Regions from separate parts of the Neobacillus sp. OS1-32 genome, predicted to be linked through region 1. Evidence: riboswitches for the same ligand, from Rfam matches in the RefSeq annotation. Region 1 holds a riboswitch; each other region holds the start of a gene.

Region 1 (3,279 bases):
TCACTTGTACCGGCAATCAGTAGAATCATCGGTTACCGCAGATGTCTTTTTGACTATTATGTCCATCGTGATGTTGGCTTTCGCCATGTTGACAATGATCATGGTGGTGATCATGATGATGCACGTGGTCATGATGGTGTCCTGGCTCATGATGATGATGGTGGTGCCCCGTATGCTTGCTTGCTTCAAAACGATATTGACAGGTATCACAATTCATTCTGACATCTTCCTTAAGTGCCTCATTGATTCGTTCTTTTAAAATAACTTCCAAGTTTGGATGAAAGCCAAAAAAACCCGCAAGTTTAAACTGACAATCAGGATATTTTATTTTTAATTGCTCTACCATTCTTTCAAGTTCCTTGATTAATACCCCCGTAAATAAGAAGTAGGGAAGAATGATAATCTTTTTGGCTTCAAGCTTTATTAAGCGGTTAATTCCCTCTTCTACTGACGGATCTGTCACGGCAAAAAAGGCGGTTTCAACCCATTTATAATCGAGCTGTTCCCATAATAATCGGGAAATTTTGTATAAATCACTATTGGCATCAGGATCACTTCCGCCTCTGCCAACGACAAGCACAGCGGCTTTGGGATCTGGATTTCTTAGTTCCTCACCACACTCCTCAAGCCGTGTCTGACATATTTCGAGCGCAGCCGGATGGATTCCAATCGGTCTGCCGTAGCTAAAATGAATATTAGGATATTTCTTTTTTGCCTGATCAATGGCATTTGGAATATGGATTTTCGAATGACTGGCCTGCAGCAGCATGATGGGAATCAGCGCAACTTCTTCCGCTCCCTTGGCCACGCAATTTGCAATGCCTTGGTCAATCCCTGGTGCCTCAAGCTCCAAAAAACAGAGTTCCAGCAGAAGTGCCGGATCTAATGAATGGTTCAAATTATGTATAACTCGGCGGACTTGATCATTTGCCTCTTGGTCGCGGCTTCCGTGGGCCACCATTAAAACAGCTTTCACGATAATTCCTCCCCAAAATAACTTTCTTTGTGACCACTTTACTTAATCGGCTTGTCCTTGATGAAGTGCCCATGGTTCATGTTCAGATTTCAGTCTTTCATGTTTAACTAGAGCTTGCTCCGCATCAGTTAGGGAGTATTTTTTTTCATAACCTCTTGGGGTAATCATCTTGTTATCATGAACAAAGGTTGCAGAGTTTCCAATAATGACGGTGGTAAGCATGCCAATTTCATGGTCCAGCATTTCCTTTAAATTGGTGATCACAATTTGTTGCTTTTGCCGATAAGCACTTTTCACCAATCCCACTGGTGTATCAGGTGATTTATATTTTAATAGAATTCTTTGTGCCTCTTCGATTTGACGTGTCCTTTTCCCGCTTTTGGGATTATAAAGCGCAATAACAAAATCGGACATTGCCGCGGCCTCTAAACGTTTTTCAATGATCTCCCACGGGGTTAAGTGATCGCTTAAACTTACGGTGCAGGAATCATGCATGATCGGGGCTCCCAATAAGGACGCACTTGAGTGAATCGCGGAAACACCTGGAATAATTTCTACTTCAACTCCTGTCTTGCCAGACCACCCTTGCTGGGTCAGCACCTCATATACCAGACCGGCCATTCCATACACACCGGCATCACCACTTGAAACCACAGCTACCTTTTTCCCGGTTTTGGCCAACTTGACAGCTTCTTGTGCCCGTTCCACTTCCTCCGACATTCCCGTACTGACGATTTCCTGTGTGGTAATTAAGTCTTTAATAAGGTTCACATAGGTTTTATAACCAACGATGAAATCACTCTCTCTTACGGCATCTATCGCTCGTTTTGTCAAATGCTCCATACTTCCCGGACCGCAGCCAATCACAAATAATTTTCCCTTCATCATTTCCCCTCCATCTTTTCCTTTCAATACAAAAAAGCCTTAGTCCATCGGAGGTGGCTAAGGCTTTTTAACAGTAGCGAATGATACACGTCTTTAACTGCAACGCTATCACTATTCTTCCCTCCGAAGAACAAGATACAACGTAAAAGCAGGTTTCCTGGCTTCGCTTCATCCTACTCTTGTCCCTTCCCGGTTTTCCAGTGGAATTCTACAATTTCGTTTGCGTTACAGTAGCGGGGGCTGCATCGGTTTCTAACCGATTTCCCTTTTATCTCCTTAAAACGGAGCACTTTTACGTATTACCTATTCACTTTTTTAAAGGTCAGTATCATTAAACAGCAACATTTGACAATTAACAAGTGAACAATTTTTGTCAAAAAATTCACAACTGGCTAGAACTTAGATATGACTTGTTATCGAGGGATTTTTGAACTTTCTGTCACAAATATTCCATGGACAACTCGAAAAACACAAGGCTATACTTAGTGATAACAATTTAATCATGGGAAAACGGGTGTTGATTAATTAATCAACGTAAAAGGGAAGCTGGTTAAATTCCAGCACGGTTCCCGCCACTGTAATTTGGAGCAGTCCGCAAGAAGGCCACTTAGTCAATTTAAAACCTTGACTAGGGAAGGCGCGGTTCTGCGATGACAATGAGTCAGGAAACCTGCCTGTTTTTCAAGTTTTAACTGCCTACGGGATATAGGTATGTTCAAAATGTCACAAAGCCAAAGCATTCTGAACTAACCTAACGTTCAGAATGCTTTTTTTTACAATTTAAAGGAGTGAGAGAAGTGAAGAAAAAACCTTTTCGGAGGACTGTCCCCATTTTAGTATTAGCGGCTACGATCTATTTTTGGCTTAATTCGTATCAATCGGCTTATGCCATGCATATTGCTGAAGGATTTCTGCCATTGAAGTGGGTGATCATCTGGTGGGCTATTTACCTTCCTTTCCTTTTTGCCGGAATGAAAAAAATTCACAAGCTTGTTGCCGATGCACCTGAAGTGAAAATGATGCTAGGTCTGTCCGGCGCCTTTGTCTTTGTGCTCTCGGCCTTAAAATTGCCCTCTGTTACCGGGAGCAGCTCCCATCCGACAGGAACGGGTTTAGGCACAGCCTTATTCGGTCCCATTGTCATGAGCGTACTTGGATTCATTGTTCTGTTATTTCAAGCTCTTCTGCTTGCTCATGGAGGGTTAACAACGCTCGGTGCAAACGGGTTCTCTATGGCGGTTGCCGGTCCGTTTGTTGCCTATTGGATCATACAGCTAGGAAAACGTCTCGGCCTGTCTTTCCGTGTCTCTCTTTTTACGGGAGCCTTGTTAGGTGATTTGGCTACTTATTCTGTTACTTCGTTCCAATTGGCATTAGCCTTTCCTGCGGCAACGGGTGGAGTGGCAGCGTCTTTTTTG
Region 2 (3,279 bases), 1.5 Mb from region 1:
TTTCCAAAACTATTTTAATTAAACGGAGTATGGAAAAAGTTTTTTTAAAATAGGGAAATTTTAAAATGTTTGCAGGAATTTATGGGATATTCAGAGAATAATAGGAATAAGATTTTTATAAAGGAGGAGGTTAAAATGGAATTTAGAATAGTAGAAAAAGAAGAGTTAAAAGTAGTCGGTATTTCATGGAATGGCACTTATTCGCAAGCCAAAATCATCCCACGCCTTTTCGATATAATGGAGAAGCGTCTTGAGGAAGTGCCTTTTCAGACAAAAGATCCGGTACTGATAGCCCCATTTCATAGCAGGGAATCGGAATTTACCTATTATGTAACCACACCTGTGGAAGAGGTTAAAGAAGTCCCAGAAGGTATGGTTGGATTTTCAATTCCACGAAAATATTATGTTCGCACCACCCATCTGGGAGGGCCGGAAGAGGTTGAAAATACATACCTGCGTCTGTTCAATTGGATGGAGGAATATGGTTATGAACAGGATCACCAGGCATTAAGTCTTGAAATCTTCCCAAAACAGCAAAATGCCGCAGGAAACCTCCAGTTTGAAATCTATCTACCGATTAAGATGTATAAAAATAACTGACATGGAGTTTGATATAAAATAGACAGTGAATAAATGAATCGAAAAGATTGTGTCGAAATTTAGAAACTTAACGTGAATAAGAAAAAAAAGTCGAAAAAACATATACAAACAAGCAGACTTTTTCTATAATGACGTTGACAAGGAAATATTCGAAAAATAGGTGTTAAAAAAATCTTTCAAAAAGATTTTGCTTAAAAGGGAAGTTTGGTGAAAAACCAACGCGGTCCCGCCACTGTAAATGGGAGCTGCCTATATCATGTCACTGTCAATTTGATGGGAAGACATAGGAAGCGATGACCATAAGCCAGGAGACCTGCCTATTTTCTTACGCCAATAAACCTACGAGGATAGGGAGGTGTGGAAGACTGGAATGCTTTTACTGATTTTTGGTAAATGAATCTAATCATACCAACATCCTCCACAGATAGGAGGATGTTTTTTTGTGGAGATGCAAACGCAGTCTTGATTAGGGTGTAAGGTACGAATAGCGCTTGTCACAATTACTAGAAGGTGGGTACAGACATGAAAAAACTATATTCATTAATACTTGCATTCATATTGATTATAGGAGTTCTTGTGGGGTGTTCCGGAAACAAAGAACAAAGCAAAGAAGACAATAAAGCGAATAATGATCAAAAAACAGAGCAGGTCTCCTTTCCGGTGACCGTAAAAGATGGTTTAAAAAATGATGTTATTATCAAGAAAAAGCCGAAAAAAATTGTCTCTTTAATCCCAAGCAACACGGAAATCTCCTATGCTTTAGGGCTAGGAGATAAGATTGTCGGAGTTTCTGATTTTGATAATTATCCAAAAGAAGTGACGAAAAAAGAGAAAATCGGCGGTCAAGAAATTAACGTCGAGAAAATTATTTCTCTAAAGCCTGATTTGGTGCTGGCACATGCATCAACAGCCCTCAATTTTAAAGATGGTATTCAACAATTGAAAGATGCCGGGATTGCCGTTTTAGTTGTCAATGATGCGCAGAACTTCGAACAAGTTTTTGATTCCATCACCATGATTGGTAAAGCAACCGGTGAAGTCACGAAAGCAGACAAACTGGTGACTAGTATGAAAGATAAGCTGGCAAAGATCAAAGAAAAGGCAGCGGGAATCAAAGAGAAGAAAAAAGTATTAGTTGAAGTTGCGCCCGCTCCAGAAATTTATTCACCAGGCAACAAAACGTTCATGAATGAAATGTTAAAAGCGATTAACGCGGAAAACATTATAAGTGATCAAGACGGCTGGGTGAAGATTGATCAGGAAGCCATGATTAAACGTAATCCGGATGTCATTCTGACAACATATGGTTACTATGTAAAAAATCCGGTTCAGCAAGTGTTAGCGAGTAAGGGTTGGGAAAATGTCACAGCTGTGAAAACTAAACAAGTATACGATGTTGATTCAGACCGAGTAACCCGTACAGGACCAAGAATTATTGAAGGAGTAGAGGATCTTGCCAAGGCTGTCTATCCGGAAGTTTTTAAATAATAAAATAACAGCCTATTTACTCGCCGGCATCTTCTTATTGCTTGCCATTTTATTAGGAATTGCCATTGGAACTGTCTCTGTTCCAATCCCGATTATTATAAAAATCATCACCGGTAATTTATTTGGCACGCTCAGAGCGGAACATATCGATCCGATGTATTCAAGCATTGTCATGAATATCCGTTTGCCGAGAGTCATCTTATCGGGTCTTGTTGGCGCCTCCCTTGCGATTGCAGGGGCGGCCTTTCAAGGGCTGCTCCGAAACCCGTTGGCAGACCCGTATACACTAGGCGTTTCGTCCGGGGCATCGGTAGGGGCCGTCATCACCTTATTTTTCAACCTTACCATTCCTTTTGTTGGTGCTTTTACTTTGCCGTTATTCAGTATTGTATTTTCCTTTATTACGATTTTTTGTGTTCTGATGTTTGCTCGTAAAATTGAACGCTCGATGCGGGTAGAAACGATCATTCTGACCGGCATCATTTTTAGCTCGTTTTTAGGTGCCATGATATCGTTGATGATTGCTTTAACGGGCGATGAACTGAGGCAAATTATCGGCTGGCTACTTGGCAGCGTCTCGATGCGCGGCTGGGTATATATTAAAATTATCCTGCCATTTTTTATCATTGGCTCGATCATCCTTATCTTCAATGCCAAGGAACTTAACGCCATGTCTTTTGGCGAAGAACGGGCCCACCATCTTGGAGTGAACGTTCAAAAACGAAAGCTAATTGTCCTTTCGGCCGGTTCGATTTTAACTGGGGCGGCAGTTGCGGTGTCAGGCACCATCGGTTTTGTCGGCTTGGTGATTCCACATTTGACGAGGCTTATTTGGGGACCGGACCATAAACATTTGCTGCCATTATCGATTTTTATCGGCAGCGGCTTTTTAATCTTGGCTGATCTGGTTTCGCGGATAATTATCTCCCCAACTGAATTGCCGATTGGCGTCATTACTTCATTAATTGGTGCACCGGTGTTTGCTGTTATTTTACTGCAGAGAAAAAGAATCGAAAGAAGTGGTAAAAATGATGCTTAGCGTACAACATGTATCAGGCGGTTATTCAGGGAAAGCAGTATTAAAAGATATTACATTCGGAGTAGAAAAAGGGGAACTGTTCGGAATCCTCGGTCCAAATGGCAGCGGTAAAACAACCCTGCTGAAAATGCTTAGCGGAATTCTGCCGTTTC
Region 3 (3,279 bases), 680 kb from region 1:
TGCCTGGTCCATCTTGTTTAATGTCGTTATGTTCATCACCCTTAGAGTCCACTATACCCGTCCATGGCTGGCATGGCTTTTCTCTTTCGTCTTTGTTTTGTTTTTATGGAAAATATTTGATGTTCCGAACGACGTGTTTAGGTGAAATACCCTAACGTTTTTTTAAGGCAATCGTTTCAGCAAATACCTAAAATTGTAAACAGTGAGAACCAACCAGCTTTTGTAATATGATTGGTTCTCATTATTTTTTTGTATAAGAGTATTGGGAAGACCCTCGTTCCTCCAGGCTACTTGAATAGTTCAGGATAAACAGTTTTAGCTACCAGCTCTACTGCTTCGCCGATTCTTGGGCCTGGGCGGGACAGGATGTCCGGGTCTAATTGATAGACGTTATTTTTTTGAATGGCATTGATCGTTTTCCACCCTTTTCGAGCTTTGATTTCGCCAATCGGGTCTTTTGTATAATTCACCGTCGTGACAATGATCTCGGGGTTTTGCTTGACCACATCTTCTTCTGAAAGTTTTACCCAGCCTTCTTGTTTAGCAAAGACATTCTCCACCCCTGCTTTTTGCAGGATTTCCTGCTGGAATGTATTTTTTCCGGTTGTATAAATGTCTGGTGACGGGCTGATTTCGAAGTAGACCCGCTTTTGTTTCTCTATGCCTTGTAGTTTTTCTTCGACATGTTTAACTTGTGACTGAATCTCTTCAACAAGCTGTTCGCCTTTCTCTTTAACCCCCATGACCTCAGCAATTTGTGCGATATCGCCATAGACATCTTCAATAGTAGTAGCCGATTGAATCACAAAAACGGGAATGTCGGCATCTTCCAGCGGTTTAAGCGCGTTTTTATCTCCAATTGTATAGGCCAACACTACATCAGGCTTGAGTTCGATAATTCTTTCAGCATTCATTTTAACAGAATCAGATACCCGCTCAATCTTACTTGCCTCTTTTGGATAGTTATCAAAGTCAGTCACACCGATGATTTTATTACCGGCACCCAAGGCGAATAATATTTCCGTGTTGCTTGGCTGCAAGGATACGATCTTTTCCGGAACCTTTTTAAAAGTAATTTTTTTCCCTCTGTCGTCCGTTACCGAATACGAAGTTGTTTTTGCTGCGGGCTTTTGCGGATTAGCAGTAGCCGTGCTTTTTTCATTTGACTGACAGCCAGCTGCAAAAACAATCATGATGATCATAGTTAATATGCTGAGTAAATATTTCTTTTTCATTGATTTTGACCCTCCAAGTTCCTTTTTTGTCTTACTGGATAGGATTTACTGATAAATGGAATTTCTCGGATGCCGTTCTGCTTGTTGGTATAAACCGCCATCAAAAACAGGACATTCGCCAGCAAGTGAGTGTAGTCGAACAGAATTTCCGGAATTTCTTTTTCGAGACTCAGCTTATGTAGAGCTCTGACAGATTTTTTGGCTTCACTCCTGCAAGTATGAAGAACACAGGCGGCCGTCGTTCCATAAGGAAGCAGGAACTGATCAATGCGATCTTTCACCTCAGCTTCATAAAAATCATACATCATGCTTAATCGTTCTAAATCTTTCTCTTGAATGGCAAGCTTTCCCCGTGCTGAGCCATTAAGATGGTAGGCCATGGGAAGCAGATACAGTAAATCTTCGTGGATAATCGGGATATCCTTTGTTAATGACGCGGCCAAGCCAATTTTCGTCGTTAATGAATCGGTCCGGATTTCAAAATCGACGGTCGAGGCTGACTCACGCATAAAGGGATAACAAAGAAATCGCAAGTCTTTTTTTGGCATGATTACTCTCCTCCTTGTAATTTTATTTTTGTGAAACACCTGCGATATCAAGTTCCTCGGAAGAAGAGTAAGACAAATATATAAAGATGGTTTGTTTATTTAAGTTATCCGACCGACAATTTGTTTTTAAATACAAAAAAGCCGCCCAGATAAAAAATTGGCCGGCTGTAGATTCTTGCTAAAATATGTAAGAACCAGATGAAATCTGCCGTACAATCCTCTTATCTTCCGAAGAGCATAATACGTTCAAGAATAGGCAGGTCTCCTGGCTTGTGCATCATTTTACTCTAAGAACCTTCCCATTTGCCTGAAGTTGAGTCTTTGACTCTTTGACAAACAGTGGCTATTTCTTATTTCATCAGCACTTACAGTTGCGGAAACAGCTCCGGTATTTCACCGGATTCCCTATTAAGCTAACGAATTAGCAACCTATTCCCTGCAAGCTATATTCACTTAAGAAATAGTGTACACTTTATTTGCTGAAAAATAAAGAAATTTGTGGAATACTTGGAGATTGGTAGAAATTTTTGTGGTATTAATTTTAGGTGCGCCAATTGGAACGGATAAGACGCCGATTGAAAGGAGCAACGCGCCAATAGGAGCGGGAAAAACGCCAATTGAAAGGAGCAAGGCGCCAATAGGAGCGGGAAAAGCGCCAATCAAAAAGTGCAACCCGCCAATTGAAAGGAGCAGCGCGTCAATAGGAAAAAGGCACTATGTGAAAAATTCACAGAGTGCCTAACAGCCATTGTCATGATTTCATGATTAGATCATTTTCTTGTTTTAGTTTGTTTTTAGCGATATTAATCATCAGCTTGATGCGATTGACCTGGTTTACTTTGCTGATGCTAGAGTCATAGTCGATCGAAATAATGTTGGCATTTGGATATTCCTTCTTAATGCCGTTAAACATGCCTCTGCCGATAACGTGATTTGGCAGGCAGCCAAACGGTTGGACGCAAACGACATTATCAACGCCGGAGTCCATTAACTCAACCATTTCTCCCGGCAAGAGCCAGCCTTCCCCCATCTGATTGCCGATACTTAAGAAGCGTGATGCTTTTTCCGCCACTTCGGAAATTTTTAGTGGAGCTTCAAAGCGCTCGCTTGCTAACAGAGCCTCACGGATCGGACTGCGATAATATTCAATCAATTGAATCGCTACTTTTCCAATGGCAATATTCAGTTTGGATTTACCAAAGTGCTCCACCTTATATTTCCGGTTGTAAAGCCCATATAAGAAGAAATCAATAAAGTCCGGAACAACGGCTTCGCCGCCTTCTTTTTCGATGGTTTCAATCAGCTGGTTGTTGGCATATGGGTGGAATTTAACAAGTATTTCACCCACGATTCCGACCCGCGGTTTTCGCTCTGGAATCATTTCAATTTCGCTGAAATCGGCAATGATCTCATTAATCACTTTCTTATATGCGCGCATCGAGAACGCTTCTAACAGCTGCTTGCTGGATTCTAGCCATTTTTGATAAACTTTTTCG

Evidence for each region. Region 1 has a riboswitch for cobalamin ahead of cobJ (precorrin-3B C(17)-methyltransferase). Riboswitches for the same ligand answer to the same signal wherever they lie in the genome.
Region 2: it holds a riboswitch for cobalamin, as region 1 does, so the genes downstream of both, RCG24_RS06940 (ABC transporter substrate-binding protein) here and cobJ (precorrin-3B C(17)-methyltransferase) in region 1, are expected to answer to the same signal.
Region 3: it holds a riboswitch for cobalamin, as region 1 does, so the genes downstream of both, RCG24_RS11005 (ATP:cob(I)alamin adenosyltransferase) here and cobJ (precorrin-3B C(17)-methyltransferase) in region 1, are expected to answer to the same signal.

What each region holds. Positions count from the first base shown of each region.
Region 1 is NZ_CP133263.1:2,850,605-2,853,883, forward strand. It holds gene cobK (precorrin-6A reductase) at 1-29, opposite strand, end outside; gene RCG24_RS14160 (sirohydrochlorin chelatase) at 26-976, opposite strand; partial or broken gene cobJ (precorrin-3B C(17)-methyltransferase) at 1,034-1,861, opposite strand; cobalamin riboswitch at 1,991-2,170, opposite strand; cobalamin riboswitch at 2,357-2,554, shown strand; gene RCG24_RS14170 (energy-coupling factor ABC transporter permease) at 2,752-3,279, shown strand, end outside.
Region 2 is NZ_CP133263.1:1,350,961-1,354,239, reverse strand. It holds gene RCG24_RS06945 (GyrI-like domain-containing protein) at 136-600, shown strand; cobalamin riboswitch at 742-936, shown strand; gene RCG24_RS06940 (ABC transporter substrate-binding protein) at 1,123-2,088, shown strand; gene RCG24_RS06935 (FecCD family ABC transporter permease) at 2,054-3,127, shown strand; gene RCG24_RS06930 (adenosylcobinamide amidohydrolase) at 3,120-3,279, shown strand, end outside.
Region 3 is NZ_CP133263.1:2,172,046-2,175,324, reverse strand. It holds gene RCG24_RS11015 (CBO0543 family protein) at 1-145, shown strand, start outside; gene RCG24_RS11010 (ABC transporter substrate-binding protein) at 288-1,235, opposite strand; gene RCG24_RS11005 (ATP:cob(I)alamin adenosyltransferase) at 1,232-1,783, opposite strand; cobalamin riboswitch at 2,021-2,231, opposite strand; gene RCG24_RS11000 (hypothetical protein) at 2,298-2,525, shown strand; gene RCG24_RS10995 (acyl-CoA dehydratase activase-related protein) at 2,535-3,279, opposite strand, start outside.